4 regions of the Pseudoalteromonas sp. ND6B genome follow, and region 1 is predicted to be linked to each of the others. Evidence: predicted binding sites of a transcription regulator. Region 1 holds the regulator's gene; each other region holds the start of a gene.

Region 1 (4,303 bases):
CTTGAACAAATTGACCACTATTTAGTGACTTAGTCACCTGTTTTAGTTGTTGTAGTGGAATATCTTGTTCTAAAGCTTCAGGCATTGGCGTCCTTAATTAAATTGTATTACATGCTGGAAGGGTATAAATGCTATTCAATTTTAGTTTATCTTACTTTATGTGAGCAAACTAACTCAACCACTATTAACCTAAGCTTAGGATGATGAATTAATAATGAACTTTTTTATTCTTGCTCATTAAATCGTTGGTCGATGAGTTCACCTATTGCGCTAAGTGCAGGCTCAGCGTCGGGGCCTTCGCATACCACCTTAACTTCTTTGCCTTGGCTGCTTTCGAGTAACATAAGTGCCAGCACGCTATCGCCAGCGGCTTGTTTGTCATCTTGAAATAAAGTGATTGTGGCATCAAATTGCACAGAAAGCTGAGCTAGTACTGTCGCCGCTCTAGCGTGTAATCCTAATTTGTTTTTTATTAAAAATGTATTTTCTAAGCGCATGACATGTTCTCGCAAGCTTTGATTTTATTCTTGTTCTCGGTGGCGAATTTTTACATTAGGATGACTCATTGCAAAGCTTTCGCCAATGGTTTGCGCTAAATAAACAGAGCGGTGTTGCCCACCTGTGCAGCCAATTGCAATGGTTAAGTAGCTGCGGTTATTTCGTTCTAAATGCGGCAGCCATGTTTGCACAAATGTTTGAATTTGCCATGTAAATTTTTGCACTATGCTGTGACTTGCTAGGTAGTCTTTTACTGGTTGATCCAGCCCCGTAAGTGGCTTAAGTTCAGGCTCCCAATGCGGGTTTGGTAAAAAACGGGCATCGAATACGTAATCTGCTTCTTTAGGGATGCCGTGTTTGAAACCAAATGACTCAAAGGTAATGATCAGTTGTTTATCTTTTTTTCCGAGTATTTTTTCACGAATAGATTCAGCAAGCTGATGCACACTTAAATCTGTGGTATCAATCATATAATCAGCACGATTAATCAATACATCAAGCAGTTGTTTTTCTTTTTTTATGGCTAAATCAAGCGGCAAAGAATCAATAGATAAAGGGTGGAGACGCCGTGTTTCTGAAAAACGTTTAATTAAGGTTTGATCGTCACTGTCTAAATAAAACACCGTTGGCTTAGTGAAACCAGGTAAATATTCAATGATTTCATTAAACTGTTGCTGCTCTTTAGGTAAATTACGCACATCAACACTTACGGCTATTTTGTTGTAGCTGTCGGAAACACTACGAACAAGAGATGGCAATAAATTTAAAGGAATATTATCTACACAATAATAACCTAAATCCTCAACAACACGCAGCGCAACAGATTTACCAGAACCTGAGCGACCACTTATAATTATTAATTCCATTTATCACCCTTAATTGTTACTACGGTTGACTTACAATTACTTGATACAGCTCATTGTCGGATTTTGCTGCTCGTAATTGCTTACAAAATTCTTTATCATTGAGCTTATCAGCAATCGTGGCTAGCGTCTTCAAATGCTGCTGATTATCGCCATCGGGAACAATTAACGCGACAAAAATGTCAACCGGCCGGTTATCAATCGCATCAAAATTAATAGCTGTTTCGCTCACTAAAATCAAAGCAAGGGGCTCTTGAGCTCCACTCATGCGACCATGTGGAATAGCAATGCCTCGGCCAATGCCTGTACTTCCAAGCTTTTCTCTTGCAGTTAATGCATTAAGAATATCTTGTTGTGTTAAATAGGGCAGCTTATTGTGAGCCAATTCACTGATAAATTCTAAAATTCTTTTTTTACTATTAAAAAGGACCGCAGCTTTACTGCAGTCCTGACAGATAAGTGAGCTTAGTTTCATAGTGTTAGTGTCGAGCAAGTTTCTCTTTGTGTTTAATTACTTGACGATCTAGCTTGTCAATGAGCGAGTCTATAGCGGCATACATATCTTGATGCTCAGTAGAGGCAAAAATCTCAGCGCCACTTACATGAACGGTTGCTTCAGCTTTTTGGTTTAGTTTTTCTACATCGAGAATAACGTGCACATTCGTTATGTGATCAGTGTGCCTCTGTAACTTCGAAAATTTACTATTTACGTAGTCTCTAAGCGAGTCGGTAATATCTACATGGCGACCAGTTAAATTCAGTTGCATAAACATTTTCCTCTTTGTTGTACGCCTTAAATCAAACTTTTACGTTGATTAGACGGGGGAATAGCTAGAGATTCGCGATATTTTGCTATAGTTCTCCTCGCTACTTTAATTCCTTGCTCTGCCAATATATCTGCAATTTTACTATCACTCAATGGTTTAGCTGAGTTTTCTGCAGCGATTAATTTTTTAATTAATGCACGTATTGCTGTTGATGAACATTCGCCACCATTTTCAGTACTTACATGGCTTGAAAAGAAATATTTAAGCTCAAAAATGCCACGTGGTGTATGCATGTATTTTTGCGTAGTAACACGCGATATAGTCGACTCATGCATTTCCACCATTTCAGCCACATCGTTAAGCACCATAGGCTTCATAGCCTCAGGACCGTGTTCAAAAAAGGCCTGTTGCTGTTGCACAATACAGTTGGTTACTTTAAGTAGCGTGTCATTTCTACTTTCTAAGCTTTTTATAAACCATTTAGCCTCTTGTAAGTGCGAGCGAATAAACTGGCTATCACCACTTGATTTAACCGTACGCGACATAGCTGCATATTGGCTATTTACTCTGATCTTAGGCATGCTATCTGGGTTTAATTCAACTACCCAACGACCTTTAACTTTCTTAACCGACACATCAGGAATAACGTATTCAGACTCTTCTCTAACAATAGTGTCTGCCGGTTTTGGGCTGAGCGTATGAATCAACGTCATGATTTCTTTAAGCTCATCTTCTTTAAGCTTTGTTTTTTTCATCAACGTGCGATAGTCACGTGCAGCAAGTAAATCAATATGATCGGTTAAGATCATTTTTGTTTCGTTTAAAAAAGGTGTGTCTTTATCAAATTGATTTAGCTGAATACACAAGCACTCTTGTAAACTACGCGCGGCTATTCCCACTGGATCAAATAGTTGAATACGCTTTAGTACCGCTTCTATTTCGTCAAGTTCAACTTCATCTTCGCCGTCGTTTTCTTGGTTAAAGCTTTCTAATATTTCTTCACAGCTAAGGGTTAGAATCCCTGAGTCGTCCACAGCTTCTACAATTGCAATAGCTATCGCTTCATCGGTAGGACTAAACGGCGTCAGTTGAAGTTGCCACATTAAATACTCATGCAGCGTTTCAGTCGAAGAGCCTTGATAAATAGATTCATCTTCTGGCATTGGGCCCGATGAAGAGGCAGGCGCAGCGCTCATATATTCATCCCAAGTAACATCCATAGCCATATCATCGCTAATGGTGTCTTTGGTCATTGCTTCGCCGCTATCTTGCTCATACTCGCTAGGTTTATCGTCAGCTGAGGCACTTAGCGTTAAGTCATCGTTATCGGCTTTTTGTTCGTTTTTACCTGCAGTGTCTTCGCTGTAATCGTGTTCTTCAACTTCAAGCAAGGGGTTGCTATCGAGCGCTTCTTGAATTTCTTGCTGGAGATCCAATGTACTGAGTTGCAATAAGCGAATTGCTTGTTGCAACTGTGGAGTCATTGTAAGTTGCTGGCCCATGCGCAGCTGTAATGATTGCCTCATTTATCTCTAACAATCCTTTTAAATTACGGTCTGTTGACCTTTACGGATTAAAATTTGTTCAAACTAGGGGCGGTTTAATTGCGGCGCGAGGTTTGTAACCTAGTGGGCTAAGTCAAAACCGAGCAAAGCTTCCGCGTCCTGCTCACGCTCCTTACCTACATCCATGTAGGCAACAAAGAGTAAATCGTCCCTAGGCAGAACCCGAAGGGCAGCGCCTGTTTGGCATTGATGCTGCGTTATCGCCTATTTATGGGGAATACCACACCACATAGGCTCTGCCTTGCCTAAATACCAAACAGACTGCTGCAAATTCAACCTTGAAAGGTCAACAGACTAAGTATGATTAATCTTAGCAGATGCTTAGTGGAATAACACACATATTAGAGCTTGAACTGCTCGCCCAAATAAACATCGCGTACTGTTTTATCGTTTAATACGTATTCAGGAGTGCCTGATGCAATTAACTCCCCATGAGAAACTATGTAGGCTTTTTCACAAACATCAAGTGTTTCGCGCACGTTATGGTCTGTAATAAGTACGCCAATGCCACGGTTTTTAAGATGCTCTATAATCTTTTTAATATCTAATACTGAGATAGGATCAACCCCCGCAAAGGGTTCGTCTAAAAGGATAAATTTAGGGTTTGCTG
Region 2 (4,303 bases), on a different contig from region 1:
AGGGTTATTTTGCCATGAGTCAAGATTTAGGCGCTCAAGATTTTACTTACACACGCTCCGGGGCATTTAAATTAAACAAAGACAATTTTGTTGTTGATGCAAAGGGTAATTTTTTACAAGGGTTCCCCGTTGACGAAGCAACTGGTGATACAACATCCGTAAGCTTAAGTACCTCTTCAGCACTACAAATACCAGACTCGTCCGGGTCTCCACGTGCTACCTCTAGTGTGTACAGTTCATTTAATTTAGACTCCCGTGCAGATGCGCCAACGCTTCCTTTTAATCCTACTGAAAGCGCAACATACAATTCATCAACATCAACAACTGTTTATGATTCTTTGGGTGAACCTCACGTGCTTCAGTTTTTCTTTGTGAAGAACGATCCATCAGTCCCTGGTGATGAAAACCAATGGGATGTACATGCTACGCTTGATGGCAAATCTTTTGGTAGTGATGGCGTTGAACAGGATGGAACAGCAGCTCTTCCGTTTGAGCCTATTAGTACGTTTAAATTTGATTCGAGCGGTTTACCCTCGACCACAACTGTAAATGGCACAACAACACCTAATGTAGGTAACACATTTAATCCGTTATCTATTGTAGCCGGTGGAGGAGGGACACCAGGGTTATCTGATATGTTAACAAATGGAGCTAGTTTTCCTGCTAACATAGATATAAATTGGCGAGATCAGGCTGGAACCGCCAATAAAGTACCAACACAATATGCAAGTCGCTTTGAAGTAAAAGCACTTGAACAAGATGGTGCGACAGTAGGACGTTTAGCGGGTATTGATATTGGCACCGACGGCAAAGTAGTGGCGTCTTATAGTAACGGCGATTCAACATTTTTGGGACAAGTTGCCATGGTACGCTTTTCAAACTCGCAAGGTCTACAGCAAGTGGGTGACACCTCATGGAAAAAAAGTTTAACCTCAGGTGAGCCGATTGCGGGTGAGCCAGGCTCAGGCACTTTAGGTAACATTAACTCATCAGCCCTTGAGCAATCTAATGTTAACTTAACCAATGAGCTGGTCGATTTGATTAGTGCGCAACGTAACTTCCAAGCAAACTCTCGTGCGCTTGAGGTTAATTCAACTATTCAACAGAACATCCTTCAGATCAGATAATCATTATTTTGATTTATTTAGGCTGCTTAATGCAGCCTTTTTTATTCCCTCTAAAAATCTTATTCATCCTTTAATTTAATTTGGCACTTATATTGCATTTACTCATGCATAGCTTTATTAATGAGTCGATGTTATGGATAAAATGGTCTACATAGCGGCATCTGGCGCTAAACAAAGCCTGCAAGGGCTTGCTCTTAAAGCCAATAATTTGGCAAATGCAAATACCACCGGGTTTAAATCAGATTTTGCGCAAGCACGATCAATGCAGGCTTTCGGTGAAGGTTTGTCGACTCGGGTATTTTCAATGCAGGAGCGCCCTGGAGCAAACATGACATCGGGCGGTATTGTTGAAACAGGCCGCAACCTTGATATTGCTATGAGTGATAACGCATGGCTCAGTGTGCAGGACGCTTCGGGTAATGAAGCCTACACTAAAGTGGGTACGTTAAACATTACTGCGGAAGGTATGTTGACCACAAGTCATGGTCGTCAAATTATTGGCGAAGGTGGACCTGTCATTCTACCCGTACCCATTGAAAAAATAGAATTTAGTAAAGATGGCACTATTCAAGTTCGCCCTCAAGGTGCACCGGCTAACTTTTTAGAAGAGGTTGACCGATTAAAAGTGGTTGAAGCAAACAATACCACTCTAGAAAAAGGCAATGATGGTTTATTTAGACCTAAGCCAGGCCAAACGGTTGAAACATCAGCCAATGTACAAGTGTTAAGCGGCATGTTAGAGAAGTCTAATGTAAACCCGGTACATGAAATGGTCGATATGATCAGTCACCAACGCCAATTTGAATTACAAGTAAAACTGATGAAAACAGCTGAAGAGATTGACGAACGTCAAGACCAGCTAATGCGCATAGTTTAACTATAACGTGAGGATATTATTATGAATCCAGCATTATGGATAAGTAAAACAGGGCTTGACGCTCAACAAACAGATATATCGGTTATATCAAATAACTTAGCGAATGCCAGTACAGTGGGTTACAAAAAAAGCCGCGCTATTTTTGAAGACTTACTCTACCAAAATATTAATCAACCAGGCGGTCGCTCATCGCAAGACACCGAAATGCCGTCAGGCTTAATGTTAGGTGCGGGTACAAAAGTAGTAGCGAATCAAAAAAACTTTTCCCAAGGTAACATGCTCACCACTGAAAATTCATTAGATTGGATGATTTCTGGTCCTGGATTTTTTGAGGTTTTACAGCCTGATGGCAATATTGCCTATTCGCGTAACGGTCAGTTTACCACCGACGGTGACGGGCGTGTTGTCACTTCGGGTGCCGGTTACGTTGTTCAGCCTGAAATGAATGTGCCTGATGATGCACAGTCAATCACCGTATCTCAAGATGGTGAAGTGTCAGTTCGCATTAAAGGTCAAGCCGAAAACGTGGTTATTGGTCAAATTACTATTAGTGATTTTATCAATCCGTCGGGCCTTGAGCCTATAGGGCAAAACCTTTATACCGAAACTGCAGTAAGTGGTGCACCTGTTCAAGGTAACCCGGGGGTTGAGGGCTTAGGTACGATTATTCAAGGTTCACTTGAAACATCAAATGTAAATGTGACCGAAGAGTTGGTTAATTTGATTGAAACTCAGCGAGTTTACGAAATGAACTCAAAGGTAATTTCAGCGGTTGATGAAATGATGAGCTACATCAATCAACAATTATAGTCTTGGGGGATTGTATGCGTAATATCATGTTATTTGCAGTAGGGACTTTACTGTTAAGCGGTTGTGTATCTACACAAAATAATGAAGTAGTACAAGACGATCCCTATTATGCACCTATGTATCCTGAGCCTAATATGGAGCCAGTGGTAGCAACTGGCTCTTTATTCAGTACTCAATTATCGAATGACTTATACGCCGATAAGAAAGCACTTAGAACAGGCGATATTATTACTGTTAAATTACAAGAGTCAACTCAAGCGACCAAAGCGGCTAAAACAGAAACGGATAAAGAAACCGATGCTAGCCTCGACCCTGTGATTGGATTAGGTGGCTTACCGGTAAATATTGGTGGCGATAGTATTCAATTTGGTATTGGCAGTGACTCCTCATTTAAAGGTGACTCAAAATCAAATCAATCAAACAGCCTAGTTGGCGATATTTCGGTTAACGTGATGCGAGTACTACCAAATGGAAATTTAGTGATTCGCGGTGAAAAATGGCTAACGTTAAACACCGGTGAAGAATTTATTCGCCTAGAAGGGTTAGTACGTCCACAAGATGTCAATGCCGATAATACCGTTGAGTCTAATCGTATTGCCAATGCTCGTATTCAGTATTCAGGTAAGGGTCAAACTCAAGAGGCGCAAAGCCCGGGTTGGTTAACGCGTTTCTTTAGTAGCTCATTGTTTCCCTTTTAGAGGACATTCGACATGAATGGTTTTAAAGTTTTTTGTTTTATTGTGCTACTAGGCTGGCAATTTACTGCCAGTGCTGAGCGAATTAAAGATGTATCTATGGTTGAAGGAGTGCGCTCAAACCAATTAGTGGGCTATGGCTTAGTTGTTGGTTTACCAGGTACCGGTGAGCAAAGCCGTTTTACCGAACAAAGCTTCAAAGGCATGCTCAATAGTTTTGGTATTACGCTTCCTGCTAATTTAAAGCCAAAAATTAAAAATGTTGCAGCGGTTGCTGTTCATGCTGAACTCCCGCCATTTAGAAAGCCAGGGCAGACTATTGATATAACCGTATCATCGATTGGCAGTGCAGGCAGCTTGCGCGGTGGCACATTATTACAAACATTTTTAAAAGGGGTTGATGGCAATGTATATGCTATTGCACAAGGAAGCTTAATTGTTGGCGGTTTAGGCGCTGAAGGCCTAGATGGTAGCCGAGTGGTTATTAATACGCCAACCGTAGGACGTGTGCCAAATGGCGCCACGGTTGAACGTGCGGTTAAAAGCCCATTTATGCAAAACGACTATATTACCTTTAATTTAAACCGTCCTGACTTTACTACTGCTAAACGTTTAGAGAAAACAATTAATGATTTAATTGGTCCAAATAGCGCTCAAGCACTCGATGCAGCTTCTATTCGCGTTATTGCACCTCGTGATGCCTCGCAACGTGTATCGTACTTATCAACTCTTGAAAACTTAGAGTTTAAGCCAGCAGATACTTCAGCAAAAATAATTGTTAACTCGCGTACCGG
Region 3 (4,303 bases), on a different contig from region 1:
GCAAAGCTTCGCGCCGTTAGCATCATGCTGACAAAGCTAACTATGGCTAAGTTGAGTGCCGGTACAACAAGTTCTCGAATAATACCCACGTCAAATACTGGGGTGTTAAACACAGGCAAACCACCGGTTACTGTGCCTATGGTTTTTATTTCAAACTGCTCTAAATTAAACAACCAAACGAATACCGCACCTAGTGCAATGGCAAACATAGAGGCTGGCCATGTAGGTTTTAAGCGCTTTAACACAAAGTAAACGCCGAGGGTAAATAAAGCCATTAGCAAGGTGGGAATATGAGTTTGCGATAAATACGTAGGGACGCCACCTAAACGCTCAAGCAAGTAGCGCTCATCAAAGGTAAAGCCAAATACTTTAGAAAACTGACCAACAATAATGGTAATAGCCACACCGTTTAATAACCCCATTAAAATTGGTTTAGATAAAAAGTCGGCTAATACACCTAGCTTAAAGCGGCTGGCAATAAAGCACCAAAAACCGGTCATTGCGGTCATGGTGATCACTAATTGCCAATGTTTAAAGCTATCGCCTGCAGCGAGTGGAGTAACAACTGCTGCAATAACCGCACATGTTGCGGCATCAGGGCCAATAATAAGCTGTTTAGAGGTACCAAAAAGTGCATAAAGCATCATAGGTAATACGCAAGAATACAGGCCAACTGCAGCATTAACGCCTGTAAGTTGCGCATAAGCTATAGCAACAGGTAAAGCAACGGCTGCAACCGATAATGCCGCCCTCACATCATCAGCAAACCATTGGCGTTGATAATTAAATAAGGTGTGTAAACCTGGCATAAAGCTATATAGACGCGACAACACTTCAAATTCCCTGCTAATAATTAGGAGTCGATAGTAAGTTCTCTTTAATAATAAGTATAGTAACTAAACGTGTTAGATGCGCTAAATAGGGGGATTTCTAGTGTATTAATAAGAGGAATATAGTTTAAAAACAAAAAAGCCCAGCAAGTTACTGGGCTTTGTAAGTCAAATGACTGCTTTAAAAATTAGCTATTCAATTGACCAGTAGATGATTCTATGTGGGCGCGAACAAACCACTGATATTGCTCAAGCTCTGCAAGTTGCGCAATGATCATATCTTCAGATACCGGATCAAGCTCAGCAAGTGATTCTATGGCTTTACGGTGATCACCGTTAACGCCGTTATATACTTTGTCTAATGCGGCTAAGTGTTCAGTTACTAAGCCTTTACCTATGGCATAATCTTCCCATGTACGACGCTCAACAATCGATTTTGGTGTGCCAACTGGGACGCCGCCTAAAGTGGCAATACGTTCTGCTATGGTGTCGGTCATTTCACGGACGGTTTCTACTTGTGGGTCTAGCATTTCATGTACGCCAATAAAGTTTGGACCTACTACATTCCAATGAATATGTTTTAAAGTTAGCTGTAAATCAATTAGCGCTACCATGCGATTTTCTAGTACAGATATTGCTTTATTTGCTGATTCGTTTTTTACACCGGGAGCGGTAAATTCAGCGACTTTATTTGCATTATTACTGTTACTCATGATTCCTCCTACTATTTCAAAAATAGTGCTCGCTTTACTCTAGTGAGTATTTAAATTGCGATAACGAACACCTCTTGTATTTATAGAAGCAATCGTCATGCCGATAGTGATATGGTTTTAACTAACTGAAAAATAGCAGTTTAATTTTTATTTATAGAACTTGATAAAGCAGTAAGATTAAGTGCATATGAAAAATATGCACTTTTTTGTAAATTCTGCAAAACAGCAGTACTTTAAAGTGTTAGCGAATAGCGTGCCCTTTATAGTGGTTATAATGAAGGTATTATCATTGTTGATTAATGTCCTGTTACATATACTCAACTTAAAGATTCATTAAAGGAGAAGTGTATGTTGAGGTTTTTTTCCATCGAGCAAGGAGTGATCAAAGAGTTAGCGCCTTTACCTGATACCCCTGTTGAAGTATCCATAAAGAATGCACATTGGATTGATACTATTAATCCAACACCGCAGGAGCAAAATGCGCTTGCAAAAACGCTCAATATAACTTTTCCAGATTCGGTCGATGTAGAAGAGATTGAAACGTCGTCTAGGTGCTTTATCGATAATGAAGGTTTACATGTGCATGCATTGTTTATGTCACCTAATGAAGGGCGATTTAATACTGTAACGGTAGCTTGTTTGTTGCAAAACAATTGCTTACTTACTATTCGTGATGAGGAATTGGCTGATTTTAGACTGCTGCGCTTAAGAGCGCGCAAAGGTCAGGTGGCATGCGATACAGCAAAACAATTATTAATCACTTTATTTGATCAAAAAGTTGAAAACCACGCGGATATGCTCGAAGACATGCATCATCAATTAGAGAGGCTCAGTGCTTATGTACTTGAAGAAGATAACTCAGACTTAGAAGAGGCGGTTGGTCGTATAGCTCGCTTAGAAGATGCTAATGGTAAGGTGCGTTTATGTTTAATGGATACGCGACGCAATATTTCGTTTTTAATACGCCGTATAGGCGCGCAAAATGACGAGCGCGAATCTCTTAGAGAAATTGTACTCGATATAGAAACTTTAATGTCGCACTGTACCTTTTTATTCGACAAGGTGAACTTTTTGATGGATTCAACACAAGGCTTTATTAATATTGAACAAAATCAAATTATTAAAACCTTTTCTATTGCCTCAGTAGTTTTCTTACCGCCTACAGTAGTGGCTAGTGTGTATGGTATGAATTTTAATATAATGCCTGAGCTACAATGGGAATGGGGTTATCCATTTGCAATTGGCATTATGTTACTGTCGGGCTTTGCCCCTTATTTATTTTTTAAACAAAAAGGGTGGTTATAATACTTTAATATTGCAAGCTGAGCGCTCAAATCATTACCCGGTATATTGATGTGCTTTTAATACTTCAAGGGGAATAATATCTAGCGCTTTTTGGTTTGTTGCTTCAAGAACAACAGGAGGAGCAACATTTGCAGCAATGGCATGATACCAACGAATCGCACATAAGCACCACTTATCGCCAGCTTTTAAGCCCGCAAAATCATATAAAGGATTAGGGCTAATTAAATCGTTACCTTGCGCCTTAGAAAATTGCAAAAATTCGTCGGTCATAATGGCGCACACACTGTGATTACCAAAGTCTGAATCTGGCACATAGCAAAACCCTTCGCGAGTATAGCCGCCATTGCCACAACATAGTTGTAGGCGAGTTCCTAATACATTTAATTGATTAGCCATATAACAAATTACCTTTTAGTAATAACTGCTGAAAGTAGAGCTGTTTACCATAACAGGCTGTTAGTGGCTTAGCTATATACGAAGAGGCTTCTGGGTAGGCATTTGTTTATAAAAATAGCTGCGCTTTGGGTAAATTCAAAACGCAGGTTTTTTATTGTGCTATTAAGTTAAGATAATAGCGCCGCAGCTAAGCGCACAAAATCAGAAGAGGTTAAAATACCCACCAATTGACCTTGCTCGCTAACCACAGGCATACAGCCATGGCGATTATCTACAAAAAATTTAACGACATCTGATAGCGGCTGCTCTGGCGTTACACTGATAAAATCACTCACCATAATATCTTCTACTTTTGTGAGTTTTTCTTTGCGTTGTAATGCATTAGCACCAAACGTTGCCATGATCCCCATTACTTTGGCGACCATAATTTTTTGCGTAAGCATGCCAACAAATGCGCCATCTTCGTCGATGACGGGAATGTGACGAACATTTTTTTCTTTCATTAAATTATGTGCGTCGTGCAAAGTACTTTTTATATTCACTGAGAATGGGTTAGGTGTCATTAAGTCTGCAACGTTTTGACTCATGTTTATTCCTTTATATTATCTGTGGTGTATCAGCTTATATTAGCGCTATTTTTAAGCTTTGCACCTTATTCAGATCAAGGTTTTTACGGATTTTATAAACTGAGAGAGAAGAGGCAACACTTAATTAAATGCCAAAAAGCATTTAATTAAGTGATAAAACTACAGGTAAATATTATTCATAACCACGTGGTGTTTTTGTTTTAATAACAGCAATGTATCCATGCCAACTAGCGTAACTAAGTAGTGGCATAATAATAATAAATCCGGCGGCACCTGCAGCAAAGCCCAACGCTACCAGTACAAATATACAAATTGACCATACTACCATGGCTGCAAAGTTTTCTTTAACTGCGTGGATTGAAGAAACGACAGCAGTCATAATATCAACACGTCTTTCCATCATAATTTGCGGCGTAAATGCAGAAATTGAAAACACACTAACCAGTAAAATACCGCCAATAATACTGCCTAT
Region 4 (4,303 bases), on a different contig from region 1:
AATAGACTACCCAGGCGCATTACAGGTGCTACAATTTGCCGATGGCATGCTCTCTTTAGTGGCTGTAAAAGCCTACTATGGCGGCTTATTGGTAGGCTATGCCCTATCTACACTTAAGCAGCATATTCCTAATGTTGAAACTCGGGTAGCCGCTATTTACCGCCAAGGTAAAGCGATAAAACCCTTAGGCACCACCGTAATAGAAGCCGACGATGAAGTATTTTTTATTGCCGCAACCAAACACATTCGTGCGGTAATGAACGAGCTACAAAAGCTGGAACGCTCGTATAAAAAAATCATGATTGCCGGTGGCGGTAATATTGGTGCAGGCCTAGCCCGTTCACTGGAAAGAAACCACAGCGTTAAGTTACTAGAGCGAAGTAAAGAGCGTGCCGAACAGCTTTCTGAAATGCTCGACAACACCGTGGTATTTTGTGGTGATGCATCCGATCAAGAGCTGCTCTCTGAAGAACATATTGAACAGGTCGATGTGTTCATTGCCGTTACCAACGACGATGAAGTAAATATAATGTCGGCTATGCTCGCAAAACGCATGGGGGCACAAAAAACCATGGTACTTATTCAACGAGGCGCTTACGTTGATTTAGTGCAGGGCGGCGAAATTGATATTGCGATTTCACCACAACAAGCAACTATTTCTGCGTTGCTGACTCACGTGCGCCGTGGTGATATTGTAAACGTGTACTCGTTGCGTAAAGGGGCTGCAGAAGCCATAGAAGCGGTTGCCCATGGTGATGAAAATACCTCTAAAGTGGTAGGTCGCGCAATTGCCGATATTAAATTGCCTGCAGGTACCACAATAGGTGCAATTGTGCGAAATGACGATGTACTGATTGCCCATGACGATACAATTATTTTGTCAGGCGATCATGTAATCATGTTCTTAATTGATAAAAAGCACATTAACGTGGTTGAAAAGTTATTCCAAGTTAGCGCTATTTTTCTATAATTAAACTGCTTGAGTTAAGTAATCAACAAACACAAAAAAGCCGCTGACTATTAAGCGGCTTTAGTGGAGTATGATGAGTTAATACTTATTGTACTCTTGCAAACTCTTCTTTAGAAAGTTCACCATTTCCGTCAGTATCTAAGTCATCAAAAATGTTCATTAGTTGTTTATTAGCGGCGGCTTCCTGCTGGCTAATTACACCATCGCCATTACTATCAAAAGAGGCAAAATCTACCGCTGCATAAGCTGCTGATGATGACGCTAATACTAAAATCGCAAGTGTTGTGTTTAATGCTTTCATAATAAGTCTCCTATAAGAGGGAAATCCTTTTCTGAGATCCCTGTGCAATGAAAAAAGTCAAAAATTAAAAGTTTGCAAACTCAGCTTTAGAAAGCTCATCATTACCGTCAGTATCAAGCTCAGTAAATGCGGCTGTTAAATCAGCGTTTACAGCGGCTTCGCTTTGACTAATAGCACCGTTACCATCAGTATCAAGCATGTCAAAGTCGCTTGCTGCAAAAGCAGCTGATGAAGAAGCTAGCGCGATAAGTGCAAATGTTTTATGTAATGTTTTCATAATTTAATCCTTCAAAATGTAATGCAATGGTCTATCAAAAAATTGTGTCTGGCTATCACGGTCCTTGTTATTCTCTTTCATAGGCTTCCTTGCCTATTTAGGTTGTCTTTGGCAACTCAGAATATACTTAGCCTTGCCTTATGCTTTCGAAAATTCTTCTTTTGATAGCTCACCGTTTTGGTCAGTATCAAGCTCTGAGAACATGCTCATTAATTTTGCATCAACCGATGCTTCGCTTTGGCTAATAGCGCCGTTACCGTCGGTATCTAGTGTGTCAAAGTCGCTCGCTGCAAAGGCAGCTGATGAAGAAGCAAGAGCGATAAGTGCAAATGTTTTGTGTAATGTTTTCATAATGAGTATTCCTTAAATCGTTTAAATAATGGGGGAGCTTTTAACTCCCAAAACTTTAATAGCTTAGGGTTATGCTTTAGAGAACTCTTGTTTTGATAACTCACCGTTTTGGTCAGTATCAAGCTCTGAAAACATGCTCATTAATTTTGCATCAACCGATGCTTCGCTTTGACTGATTGCGCCGTTGCCGTCAACGTCTAGCGTGTCAAAGTCGCTTGCTGCAAAAGCGGCTGATGATGAAGCTAATGCGATAAGTGCTAAAGTTTTATTAATGCTTTTCATAATCAATCTTCCTTCAAAGTTTATGTTTTATGCGATTAAGTGTTTTACTTTAAATCACGTTTCGTTCTATACAGCCTGACTATTACAACTTCGATGCCAAAAATATAAAAACCATAATTTTCAATTAATTAACCAGCAACTAGCTGAAAATGGTGCTATTTAACTCGTTATTTTGTTGCTTTTTAGCAACAGTAGATAAGGCAATAAAATTAAAACAATAAAAATCAAAGAGTTGAGTTTAGGTAAAACCCCACACAGTCGGTGAGCAACCGCTAAAAAAGAGGATTAAATAAACAAAAAGGAAGGTGAGTTGAGTTTAATTTTGTTATAAACAAAAAAATTAGAATAAAAAACATATTTAACTAATTGTTTTTAATGAATTTGTAAAATAAATTTGAAATGGCTTTTAAAAATAACAACAACACATGGCTATTTGTTGCAAAAGAGCGAAAATGTTAGAGCTTGTTGATATTTTAGAATTGTAAAATGTTCAGCGTCGAAAGATAACAGGTCTTATACAATTTCAACTTCAAGTGCATTAGGGTCAATGAAGTGATCCCCCATCAGGGCTTTCATTTGCTCTTCACTGGCAAATAATCGAATTCCGCAATATATGCCCTTAGCATGTTTTTTCACACTGCATATTTGCCCTTCGTGCTTTGTATCTTCATCAAACACTACGATGCAACGCATATCTTTAATGTCGTCGATTTCTTGGGTTGTTTTAATATCAAACATAACACCCGTTAACGAAATATCTTTTATAACGCCTTCAAAAGAAGGGCGATCATCCGATAATTTTAACTTGGCTGGAAACAGCGTCGGTATACGCGCTTGCGAGCGCAGTTCAAATAGCTGTACTTGTGAAGGATAGTCGATAAACAATAACTTAGCCGGGTGAGATGCTACAGACATAAGCTGCTGACGAAACGCTAAAACATGCCCACCACTGCCCTCTATAAGCGCTCTTACCACCACCATCACACCATCGCGTAAATAATCACTTGCCATGGGGAGCCGTTTTGCATTGGGGTAATTCAAAATAATAAACTTATTTTCTAATAAGCCTATAAACTCTGTTTTTACGCGTCGGCTACTCGTGGGGGTGAGGATTTCTAAATCAACTATGCCACCCGTGACGATTTGGTTTAACTTTTCCAAATTGGTTTTTCGCATATTTCCTTCCTGATATTTATAACGTTATCCACGCCAAAATGTTGGGGTAAATAGCACAAGTAAGGTAAATATCTCTAAACGACCAAATACCATTGCCACGGTTAATATCCATTTTGCAGTATCGGTAATAGCGCCATAATGAGAAGCAACATCACCTAAACCAGGCCCAAGGTTATTTAAACACGCTGCCGTTGCTGAGAATGCCGTTATATTGTCTAACCCGGTGCCCATTAACGCTAACATAATAATAATAAAGACTAGTGCATAAGCCGAGAAAAAACCCCATACCGCTTCAACTACTTTATCTGGTAGCGCCTTTCGTCCTAACTTTATAGAGTATATAGCTCGAGGATGCACTAAGCGGTTTAGCTCTCGCACCCCTTGTAGATAAAGTAAAAACACGCGCACTACTTTCATACCGCCACCAGTTGAACCAGCACAGCCACCAATAAAACTAGAGAATATTAATAAAATAGGTAAAAACAAAGGCCAAGCAGAAAAGTTATCTGTGGCAAATCCTGCGGTGCTGCTTATAGATACAGCTTGAAACAATGCCTGATCGAGGGTTTCATCGCCATTGGCATAAACATCGTGAGATGAAAGTACCGTGAAACAAATCACCACCAGCGCGAGCTGAATACATAGAAACACTTTGAATTCAGGGTCACGAATGTAGACACTAATATTACGACTCGCTACAGCAGCATAATGCAGAGAAAAGTTAATGGCTGCGATAATTAAAAAGAACACACAAATAAAGTTAATTACTGGGCTATCAAAATGCCCCATTGAAGCGTCATAAGTAGAAAAACCACCAATGGCCACCGTAGAAAAAGCATGGCAAATTGCATCAAACCAATTCATGCCAGCGCTCCAATACGCCAAAGTACATGCCAGGGTAATAGACACATAAATATACCAAAGGTGTTTAGCGGTGTCGGCTATA

Evidence for each region. Region 1 encodes sigma-54, which starts transcription at its own class of promoters, with help from an activator protein. Its sites were predicted from a motif close to GTTGGCACGNNNNTNGNNT; they were not measured.
Region 2: ND6B_RS03040 (flagellar basal body rod protein FlgF) is a predicted target of sigma-54. The motif match lies at 1,207-1,225, and genes of this name have one in related genera.
Region 3: dps (DNA starvation/stationary phase protection protein Dps) is a predicted target of sigma-54. The motif match lies at 1,630-1,648, and genes of this name have one in related genera.
Region 4: ND6B_RS14085 (EF-hand domain-containing protein) is a predicted target of sigma-54. The motif match lies at 2,264-2,282, and genes of this name have one in related genera.

The regions. Positions count from the first base shown of each region.
Region 1 covers NZ_JQFL01000080.1:29,100-33,402, reverse strand. Annotated here, with positions in the region: gene mgtE (magnesium transporter) at 1-85, opposite strand, end outside; gene ND6B_RS01815 (HPr family phosphocarrier protein) at 225-497, opposite strand; gene rapZ (RNase adapter RapZ) at 522-1,364, opposite strand; gene ptsN (PTS IIA-like nitrogen regulatory protein PtsN) at 1,384-1,836, opposite strand; gene hpf (ribosome hibernation promoting factor) at 1,841-2,128, opposite strand; gene ND6B_RS01835 (RNA polymerase factor sigma-54) at 2,155-3,654, opposite strand; gene lptB (LPS export ABC transporter ATP-binding protein) at 4,035-4,303, opposite strand, start outside.
Region 2 covers NZ_JQFL01000073.1:6,401-10,703, reverse strand. Annotated here, with positions in the region: gene flgE (flagellar hook protein FlgE) at 1-1,127, shown strand, start outside; gene ND6B_RS03040 (flagellar basal body rod protein FlgF) at 1,261-2,004, shown strand; gene flgG (flagellar basal-body rod protein FlgG) at 2,026-2,814, shown strand; gene flgH (flagellar basal body L-ring protein FlgH) at 2,829-3,512, shown strand; gene ND6B_RS03055 (flagellar basal body P-ring protein FlgI) at 3,525-4,303, shown strand, end outside.
Region 3 covers NZ_JQFL01000090.1:6,670-10,972, forward strand. Annotated here, with positions in the region: gene ND6B_RS00045 (SulP family inorganic anion transporter) at 1-833, opposite strand, end outside; gene dps (DNA starvation/stationary phase protection protein Dps) at 1,019-1,543, opposite strand; gene corA (magnesium/cobalt transporter CorA) at 1,892-2,848, shown strand; gene ND6B_RS00030 (DUF2237 family protein) at 2,882-3,244, opposite strand; gene ND6B_RS00025 (CBS domain-containing protein) at 3,412-3,831, opposite strand; gene ND6B_RS00020 (DUF2189 domain-containing protein) at 4,004-4,303, opposite strand, start outside.
Region 4 covers NZ_JQFL01000015.1:44,365-48,667, reverse strand. Annotated here, with positions in the region: gene trkA (Trk system potassium transporter TrkA) at 1-970, shown strand, start outside; gene ND6B_RS14070 (EF-hand domain-containing protein) at 1,056-1,271, opposite strand; gene ND6B_RS14075 (calmodulin) at 1,336-1,548, opposite strand; gene ND6B_RS14080 (EF-hand domain-containing protein) at 1,687-1,899, opposite strand; gene ND6B_RS14085 (EF-hand domain-containing protein) at 1,969-2,181, opposite strand; gene ND6B_RS14090 (flagellar brake domain-containing protein) at 2,695-3,357, opposite strand; gene ND6B_RS14095 (TrkH family potassium uptake protein) at 3,382-4,303, opposite strand, start outside.